DNA from 3 places in the Paenibacillus salivarius genome. Region 2 is predicted to be linked to each of the others. Evidence: riboswitches for the same ligand, from Rfam matches in the RefSeq annotation. Region 2 holds a riboswitch; each other region holds the start of a gene.

Region 1 (3,251 bases), 660 kb from region 2:
CAAGATGACCGCCACGAGGGGCGGCCATATGCTTTTTAAGAGCCGGCTGAGCTTCATGGACGATACTTCTCGGTCAGCTTGTCCATGCTGGCGCCTTCCGGATTGTACAAAATTTTGATCTGGGAGATCACTCCGTTGCTGCCGAACTCCACGACCGCTTCATTCATACGTTTGACGATGGCCAGCAGTTCATCCAGATCGCCCTCCATGGTCGTCTCCAGCGGATTCACCTGATATTTCACCCCGGAGGCTTGAATGACCTCGATTGCACGGTCGACATAAGGAATTACATCCTCACCGTTCGGGGTTTTCGGAATGATTTGAATGCTTAACAGTGCATTTGACATAATCGATCATCCTTTCATCGGTTATTCGGATCAGTTATTCGGGCAAAAATTCATTCGTAAATGCTTTATCCGTATCCAGCGGCTTTTCGATCAGACCGCGTTCGTGCATCCAGTCGGAATAGTTTTGCCAAACTTCGCGTTTTTGCTCTCCCCAACGGGCGGCGTCATCCTTGTATTTCGGGCTGAGCCATTTTTGGCTGGCGGCGACAAGATCCTTATCCAGCTCGGGCACGGCTTTTATAAGTATGTCTGTCGACTCCTCCGGATGGTCGATGGTGTACTCGTAGCCTTTGGTTGTAGCCCGCATGAAGGCCTTGACCAGCTCGGGATCCTCAGCGATCGTTTTCTCGTTCGTGACGATGACCGGCGTATAGTAATCCAGGCTTTCGGAATAATCCTTGACGAATTGCATATCCAGCGGTTCTCCGCGAAGGTCGGCCTCGATTCCCGTCCATGCGTAGAATATCCAGGCAAAGTCGATATCCCGTTTCACGGCCGTAAAATAATCCGCTTCCCCCATATTGACGAATTTCACCTTGTTTACATCGGCTCCGCTCTGGTCCATGATCGATTTCAGAATCGCCTCCTCGACCGGTGAGCCCCAGCCGCCATAGGTTTTTCCTTCATAATCCTTCGGAGATTTGATGTTCCGGTCCACCGGTGCGGCAAAGCCGGACGTGTTATGCTGAATGACCGCGGCGATGGAAACGAGCGGGAGCCCTTGAATTCTCGCTTGGGTCACGCCTTCCTGGTAACTTACGCCAAAGGGAACTTCACCCGAGGCAACCATGGCGTCGGCACCGGCGGAGCCCGGCAGGATGATATCGACGTTCAGGCCTTCTTCTTCGTAAAAACCTTGCTCCTTGGCCACGTAGAAACCGGTGTGATTCGTATTGGGGCTCCAGTCGAGCAAAATCTTGACGTCTTTCAGGGAGGCGGGTTGTCCGTTTCCGGATGCGCCGGCGCCGTTTTTCGCTGCGTTGTTTGCCTTTCCGTTGTCCTGTCCGCAGGCCGTAAGGGCTACGAGCAGTACGGTGCACAGCGCAAGCCATGCCGATTTTTTAAGTCTCACCATCATTCTCTCCTTCATTTGTTCGGAAATTTCCGCAGGTTGCAATCTGGCAGTTCCGGCCAACAAAAAAAGCGCCCCGGATCGGGACGCGTAGGTTTAGGTTCATGGCTATGAATGGATAAGTTCATGGCTAATCATTCTTCCTACGCTGGCATTACCCAGATCAGGTTAAAGGGTCAGTATCTTGCGGGATACAATCTCAGCCGGCCGAATTTCCAGCTCCCCTGAACTATTATGCTGCGGATTACAATTGTCATTATAGTCCGGCATCCCAAATCTGTCCAGCAGGGGAGTGGAGGGACTACGGGCGATTTGCTTTTTTATCCAGATGAGCGTATAATGAGGTTAATTAAGTTTGGAGAAGTGATATTCACGTATTGAAAAGAGTGTCAATTTCTAAAAATGAACTTTTTTCAATATGTGAATTTTTTTATGTAAAAAAGGAGCATGTTAATAATAATCAAGGAGGTAACTTTCATGGAAACTGGAACAGTGAAATGGTTCAATGCCGAGAAAGGTTTCGGCTTTATCGAAGTGGAAGGCGGAAATGACGTATTCGTACATTTCAGCGCAATCCAAGGCGATGGCTTCAAAACGCTTGACGAAGGTCAACGCGTACAATTCAGCGTCGTTCAAGGCAACCGCGGACCGCAAGCCGAGAATGTCGTAAAACTGTAATGCAGGCACAAGCTGCTCTTAACGCGTGCGTTAAGGGCAGCTTTTGTTTTTTTGAGGGAGTGATCGTTCACCCCGCAATATCTTTTTTGGGAGGTTATCATGAACTACCGTAAAAAAACGATCGAAGAAGTTCCTGAGGAGAATACCACGGTTTGGTCTTGCGTTAGCGAGGATTGCAACGGATGGATGCGGGATAACTTTACGTTTGATTACAATCCGGTATGTCCGCTGTGTTCCTCTGAAATGGTAAAGGGAACGAAGATGCTTCCGCAGCTTATTAACACCACTTCCATGAAGACGGGCCAATAACCGCTCCGAAAAAATAAATCGATAACCATGGCTGCCTGCTGAGGCGGCCTTTTTTATGTTGAATAGACCATGGCCGGGGTCACCGAGCCCCCGTTGGAAAAAATCCAATGAACTCTCTATGGTATGGTTACAACTCGGCACTCCATTGGAAAAAATCCAACGATGTTGAACCATCGGCACCCGTTTTGATGAAAAAGCACGTGTTTGATTGGATATTATCCAATGAAGGCCCTGTTTTCGCCCTGATTTGGGAGAAATGGTTGGATTTTTTACAACGAAGGGTGTTCGGAGCGTGCGTGATGCGTTTAACGCGCCCGCCGCGTTTACCGGCGATTCGTTAAGCCCCGCTCCGGCTTTTCCAGTACAGGATGGCGATTTGCGTGCGGTCCCGGACGCCCAGCTTGCCAAGGATGTCGGTGACATAATTTTTAACCGTGCCTTCGCTTAAAAATAACTGGGCGGCGATCTCCTTGTTGGACATGCCGTCGGCGATCAAGCGGACCACGTTTTGTTCCGCCGCCGTTAGGCCGGCCGCGGCAAACCGGGCTTCCGGAGGGGAAGAGGGGGCTTGGCGCAGCAGGCCCGTCAGCTTCCGCGCGACGTCCGGGTGGATGAGCATGTTTCCGCTATGCACGGTTTTGATGCCCTGAATGATCCGGTCGGGAGGGATATTTTTAAGCAGATATCCGCTGGCTCCGTTACGGAGCGCCTCAAGAATATATTCATCGTCATCGAACGTCGTCAGCATCAATACGGAAATGTCGGCAGAGATCGCTTTGATCTTCCGGGTTCCCTCCACGCCGTCGCATTCCGGCATGCGGATATCCATCAGGACGACATCCGGA
Region 2 (3,251 bases):
GTCGTACAGCACGTCGACGGCCACCCCGGGGCTGGCCTGATCGTGCCCGCCCTTGATTACGACCAGCTTCGGCCCCATGCTCGCGATCCGCCAAGCCGCTTCCTTCCGGTCTTCCATCGACCGGATCGCCATGCCCGACAGCGCCTCCGCCTCCGGAATGTTCGGCGTAACGATCATCGCGAGCGGCAGCAGTTCCTCCTTCAGCGCCCGGACCGCTTCCGGCAGCAGCAGCTCCGCGCCGCCCTTCGCGATCATAACCGGATCGACGACGACCCGGTCCCAGCCGAAGCGCCGGATTTCGGCCGCAACGGCGCGAATGATGTCCGCGCTGAACAGCATGCCCGTCTTGAGCGCGTCGACGCCGAGATCCTCGCCCACGGCGGCGATTTGCTCGGCCGCCGCCTCGGGCGGCAGCGGATAAACGCCGCTGACGCCGAGGGTATTCTGCACGGTCACCGCCGTGATCGCCGACATGCCGTAAACGCCAAGCTCCTGAAACGTCTTGAGGTCGGCCTGGATACCGGCTCCTCCGCCGCTGTCCGATCCGGCGATCGTCAACGCCCTGCCAGTGAAGTCCTTCCCCGTCCCGGTGATGCTCATGCTCATACTCATACAGCTCCCCCGGTTGTCGCCGTCTCGATGTCGCGGACGGCGGCATAGCCTTTGAGCGAATGCGGATGCAGCTTCGCAAGTTCATCCAGGAAAGCAATCTGGAAGCTGCCCGGACCGAAGGCCGCCGTACGCTCTGCCGCACGGGCCGCTGCCGTTCCGTAAAAGGCCAGTCCTGCCGTCCCGGCAAGCAGCATATCCGGGCAAACCGCCGCAAAAGCTCCGAGCACCGACGTCAGCAAGCATCCCGTGCCGGTCACTTGGGTCAGCAGCGCATCCCCGCCGCTAATGCCGCGGCAAGCCGTCCCGTCGGCAATCACATCCTCCCGTCCGGTGATCGCCACGACCGCGCCGAACTGCCGAGCGGCCCTTACGGCGAGGGAAGCATTCTCGTAGGTGTCGCTATCTCCGGCGTCAACCCCTTTGATGACGCCTCCTTCTCCAAGAAGGTTCGCGACCTCCGCCGCATTGCCGCGTACCAGCGATACGTGGACCTTGCTCAGTATTCTTAGCGCGGATTCCGTCCGGAACCGGGTCGCCCCGGCCCCGACCGGATCGAGCAGCACCGGCACGCCGTGCTCGTTCGCCGACCTTCCGGCGACGATCATCGCGTCGATCAGTTCGCTCGATAGCGTGCCGATGTTCAGCACAAGCGCGCCCGCGATTTTGGCCATATCCGCGACTTCTTCCGGCGCATAGGCCATGACCGGCGAGGCGCCAAGGGCGTAAAGGCCGTTCGCAGTAAAGTTGGTCACCACGACATTCGTCATATTATGAACGAGCGGTTTCGTATTTTGCACCTGCGTCAGCAGGGCGGACAACTCTTTTTCCAGCATGCTCATGTCCGTTCAAACCCCATTTCCCAAGCTATTTTTCACTCGTCAAAACCTCGTAGTCGCATCAATATACAGCAGCCGCAAGCGGCACCGGCCATTCTTCGAGCTTGTAGGCCATATCCCAGAACATGTACTCCAACTGACAGCTGTGCACAAAATACTCCTTCATCCGCCCGCGCTCCGCCTCGGTGGCCCCTTCGGCCCACGCATCGACCAATTGGCGGAACTTGCTTGTCGCGCCTCCCGCCGTGTTCCCGTAGAAATGGATCCATTCGTAGAACGGATGCCCCTCATCCGGCCGTACTTCGTCCATCAATTTTCTCCCGATTTCCAAATAGGTCCACGGGCAAGGCAAAAGCGCGGCCATGATCTCCCCGAGGCTTCCCTCATGCGCGACCGTCAGCATATGCCGAATGTAATGATGGGCGCTTGGCGCAAGCGGAAATCCTTGCAGGTCTTCATAACGAACCCCCGCAACATTGCAAAAATTCCCGTGCGGATGGATTTCCCGGTTCAGGATAAAAGAAATTTGCTCGTTGAACATGGCGATGTCCTCGCGGTTCGCGCATTTTGAAATGGCCACCCCGTAAATCCGCATGTATGCATTCAAATATTCGGAATCCTGTTTGACGTAATGAATCAGCTGCTCTCTTCCGAGGTTGCCCGACGCAATCCCCTGAACGAACGGATGCTCGAATATCGCCTCGAACAACCCGTCCGTCTCCTTGCGCAATTCCTCCGTAAAGCTCATGTTTTCTCCACCTTTCAAGATTAGAGTCAAATGAAAGATCAGGAAGCCCTGGGAAGGAGGCGGCGGATCCCCATGTCCCGATTCCATGCACTATAAACCGGGTTTGATCACACCAAAAAAGCCGCCCCGAAAACGGAGCGGCTCATACATATCGCTAGCTAACAACCAAACGGCAAGTCGTCTGCAGATACAGCTAAGACCGGCTCCACTTTCCTACGCTAGTACGAACTAGATCAGGTTCAAAGGGTCCAAGATTTGTACTCTTGTCTCAGCCGCCGACGGCTCCCCTAGTGGACTTCCTATTCTATTGTTTACTAATGTACCCGGGTTTGCAAATTCTGTCAATTCAAAATCAATTTAAAACTTCGGCTACTTCTTATCTACTTGCACGAGAGTTATATTTTTTAGCGTATAGGTGTCTTTCAGCTTCTCGTCAGGGATCACCTTCAGCTTGACCAGGCTCGCGATCTTGGAGGAGTCGGGTTTGGAAAGCATCCGCCACAATTCCGGATCGGGCAGCGCCTCGTACAGCTTATGCTCATCGTATTCCCTGCGCTGCTGCTGGACGAGCTTGACTTCATGTCCGCCGACTTCAAGTTTCGTCACATTCCGCTCGCCGCAATAATCCAAAATTTCCTGCCGTAAGGATGCAAGTTCCTGTTCCAGCTCCTTTTGAGCTTGCTTGATTTCATAAAACCGCTCTACGATCTTGTCCATCATCGTCACGCTCCTTCATATCCCATGGATATGCGGAAGGGGCTTGGATTAGCCCATTTGACGCGCGGTTCATTGGTAATAAGGGCCATTTTGGGCCTTATTTCGTCGTTTTGGGTTTGTAGTCGTAAAATAGGGCCCTTTTACGTCCTTATTTTCCGGAAAGAGCGCAAAATTCTGGTCATCGGGTGCCTTCTTCTCAAAATAAGGCCCTTTTGGGCCGCTATTTGGATGGAATAGATCCTTTTCCGCAAAATAAGGCCCTTTTATGTCGTTATCATCATACCGCCGAGCCGTTCAGATCCCCGCCGCTTTCGGCAAAGCCTGCATCCTCTGCATGA
Region 3 (3,251 bases), 1.5 Mb from region 2:
GGCCTATTCTTCTAAGCCAAGAGGCCGAAAGCCTCACGATCCCGCCGACATGCTCCGCTGCCTGCTCCTTATGACCAAGCTTGAGCTGAGCGTCGATGAGGGGGTCGTCGCCATTCGCACGACGCCTGTTTATGCCATTCTTTGCGGTTTCAACCCTGGCGAGTCGCCGGGCGTCGGGACGTTCTACGACTTTTTCCCCCGGCTTTGGCGGGCATCCAAGCCGCATAAGACTGGGCGCATCAAACGTCGCCTGAAGAAGCCGCGAAAGAAAGGCAAGAAGAATGAAAAGCAGGAACCCAAAAACCCAAAAATTACGGAGAGGCTCGTCTCCCGCGTCCTGCGCGAGGGCAAAATCCACTATGCCCCCAAGGAGCACGACCTGTTGCAGCAATTGTTTCAAACCATGTTTGTCGCACCTTCCGCGGCAAAGGGATTGCTCGGTGATACGAACGCTTTTCGCGTCATCGGCGATGGATCTCCAGTTGAAGCCGGGGCGCGTTCCTTCGGTAAATTCCTTTGCGATTGCCGCAAGTCGGGCAACTGGAAATGTACCTGCAAACGGCAATTTTCCGATCCCGATGCAGATTGGGGCTGGGACAGCTACCGCGAGAAGTATTACTACGGACGCACGCTTTACATGTTTACCGCCGCGGACAGCGCCTATGATCTGCCCGTGTATCCGCGATTGTTTCGCGCCAGCCAACACGATGCCGTATCGTGGATTTGCGGTTACCGCGAACTTCGCTACTGGTACGCGGATTGGAAGGTGGGAGAGGCGATCTTGGATTCGGCCCACGACGCCCTCCCGATCTATACCATGCTGGAACATGATGATGTTAGCAGCATCATCGACCTGAATCTCAGGCGTTCCGGGCATACGGTATACAATGAAATGAAAATAAACTCCGATGGTGTTCCCGTCTGCCCCATTGGTCGCAAGATGTCCTGCTGGGGCAAGTGTCCGGGGCGGCAGCGTATCAAGTGGCGCTGCCCCGCCAAAGTTGGAAAATGGGAGTGTCCTACTCCGTGTTCGCCTTCCGAGTACGGAAGAACGTTCTATACGTCGACAGCCGATAATCCGCGCTTGTTCCCACGCATCCGCCGTGATAGCAAGGAATGGAGAAAGCGTTACGCGATGCGAACCGGCGTTGAGCGTTGCATTAAGCGTCAGAAGACTGATTACAAGTTGGAATCTTCGCGCGGCCGCAGTTCACGTCACTGGAACATTCGAGTTTATCTTATTGCCATGTGTCAGCACGCTGACGCATGGTTCGAAGAAGCAAAGAAACAAAAACTGTTGCCATCCATTCAGCATTGGCTTAACGAATCTGTTGCCGCATAAGCCCAATTTTTAAAAAATGGAGGACCTTGTGTTTCTTTGGCATGCGCATTCATGAAAATCGCTTTCATTATCGTGCTAGTATTCATTTTTTGCGCTCATCACCCCTCGCTCGAACTCGAATCCCCCAGTTTAATCCGAGCTCCTATTAATGATTCCGCGTATTTCATGGCTGCTTTCTTTGGGTCCTCCGCCCGCAAAATGCCGGACATGACGGCAATGCCGTCCACTCCTGTGCCCAGCACCTCTTCCACATGCTCCGGCTTGATTCCGCCAATGGCCAACACCGGTATGCGCAGAGCCCGTTTGATGGCCGTGAGTTCCTCAAGCCCCTTCGGCGGCCGCCCCTCCTTGGACCGGGTCGCATACACATGTCCATATAGCACATAATCGGCGCCCCTGCGCTCCATATCCACCGCCTCTTCGTACGAGTGAACCGAGCCGCCTGCCGTGAGCGTCGGCATCATGCTTTTGACGACGTCGACCGGTAAACTGTGGTAGGCAAGATGTACCCCGGCACACACCGCCTTGGCGACATCGGCCCGGTCGTTGATGATGATTTTGCTCAGGGGAACTCCCTTGCCGACCAAAGACTGAACCGCCTCATATACTTCTTTTGCGGCCCTTTTCTTTTCCCGGATATGAAATTTGTCCACAAACGGCTCGATCTCTGCTGCGATGCCCGCGAACGCGGACAAGGACAGCTCCCCGTCCGAAATGACGTGCAGTTGCTTTTTCATCCCGGCCTCCTTCCCGCGTTGATCGTCTTCATGACAACAAAAAAACCACCTTCGCCATAGAAAGTGGTTGTATAGGGCAAAACATCACGAATCGAGATCGCGAATGCCAGGTTCCCGTTACGCCACTTCCCTCCGCTGGTACGAGCCAGATCAGGTTCCAAGGGTCTTAAAGTTCACTTTAATCTCAGCCTTATGCAAGGCACCCCTAGTGGTTTTTCGTTGTATGAAATTGGTATTTATTGCTGTCCCCAACCTATCACGGTCTCAAAAAAATGTCAATCCGGGATCCGGGATGACCTTGTCTTTGCTTCGCCAAGGCGGAAACCTTATACTGGACAATGGAACCTGTGATTGTACATCGTGCCGGATCTGTGGGTACCGAATACATAGTTCCGACCTATCAATTCTATGTGCCGGAGGCCGAAGATGCTATCCTTTGAACAAAAACTGCAAGTGTTGGATTCCTTTCCCGAGCTGACGAGAAAAAATGTATCCCTGGGCCGGGTCAATTATCAGTATGAGCAAAGCGTGCACGACAAAAAAACGGTAGCGTACCACCTGCACCCTAACGGGAACGGCTACATTTATGCCGCCATGCTGGAAGGCTACGAGCCCGATGACAAGGGTTACGTCAACATCCGGGATTTGCCGGAAAATGAACTGCGCGAACTGGTGCGAAAGTCGATCGATTCCCTGGCAACCGGGGGTCGGGAGATTTCAAACGGGGACCGGTCCGAACCTCCGCGCAAGGAAACGCCAGGCGGAACCTGGACCGATGCGAAGGGAAATGTGCTGACGCTTAAATACGAGGATGACCTTTGGTATCTGTATGCGGGGCTGAATCTGGAGATGGCGTTTGAAACCCGGGAAGAAGCCGGGGAGTATCTGGCCGAGGAAGGCTTTCAACCTGTGAAAAAATAAGGAAAGAGCAGTTCCGCCATTTTGGAGCTGCTCTTTTTTGCCTGAAGATGTTCAAGAATGGATCAATCCGCCATCGACATGAACAGCTGTTTTTTCAGCTCCCGGTTTCTCTCGTTGAAAAGGTCGTTGTGCGAAGACACCATCCCATACGCCTCGGCATCCGGGGTAATGTATTGCTTGGCTTTGTTGACGGCGTTGGCGGCGTCCTGAAAAGCCCCCGCGATCAGGTGCAGCTTCCCTTCATGAGCCAA

Evidence for each region. Region 2 has a riboswitch for thiamine pyrophosphate ahead of tenA (thiaminase II). Riboswitches for the same ligand answer to the same signal wherever they lie in the genome.
Region 1: linked by a shared signal. The riboswitch ahead of ACSFXJ_RS02840 (ABC transporter substrate-binding protein) and the one ahead of tenA (thiaminase II) in region 2 are both predicted to bind thiamine pyrophosphate.
Region 3: linked by a shared signal. The riboswitch ahead of ACSFXJ_RS24985 (thiamine phosphate synthase) and the one ahead of tenA (thiaminase II) in region 2 are both predicted to bind thiamine pyrophosphate.

The regions. Positions count from the first base shown of each region.
Region 1 covers NZ_CP195592.1:632,472-635,722, forward strand. Annotated here, with positions in the region: gene ACSFXJ_RS02830 (ABC transporter permease) at 1-57, opposite strand, end outside; gene ACSFXJ_RS02835 (MTH1187 family thiamine-binding protein) at 54-347, opposite strand; gene ACSFXJ_RS02840 (ABC transporter substrate-binding protein) at 382-1,425, opposite strand; TPP riboswitch at 1,543-1,655, opposite strand; gene ACSFXJ_RS02845 (cold-shock protein) at 1,897-2,097, shown strand; gene ACSFXJ_RS02850 (cold-shock protein) at 2,197-2,406, shown strand; gene ACSFXJ_RS02855 (response regulator) at 2,744-3,251, opposite strand, start outside.
Region 2 covers NZ_CP195592.1:1,296,996-1,300,246, reverse strand. Annotated here, with positions in the region: gene thiD (bifunctional hydroxymethylpyrimidine kinase/phosphomethylpyrimidine kinase) at 1-606, opposite strand, end outside; gene thiM (hydroxyethylthiazole kinase) at 609-1,451, opposite strand; gene tenA (thiaminase II) at 1,510-2,196, opposite strand; TPP riboswitch at 2,390-2,495, opposite strand; gene ACSFXJ_RS05710 (hypothetical protein) at 2,566-2,913, opposite strand; gene ACSFXJ_RS05705 (LysR family transcriptional regulator) at 3,191-3,251, opposite strand, start outside.
Region 3 covers NZ_CP195592.1:5,397,173-5,400,423, forward strand. Annotated here, with positions in the region: gene ACSFXJ_RS24980 (DDE transposase) at 1-1,342, shown strand, start outside; gene ACSFXJ_RS24985 (thiamine phosphate synthase) at 1,441-2,079, opposite strand; TPP riboswitch at 2,190-2,296, opposite strand; gene ACSFXJ_RS24990 (hypothetical protein) at 2,506-3,000, shown strand; gene ACSFXJ_RS24995 (NAD(P)/FAD-dependent oxidoreductase) at 3,063-3,251, opposite strand, start outside.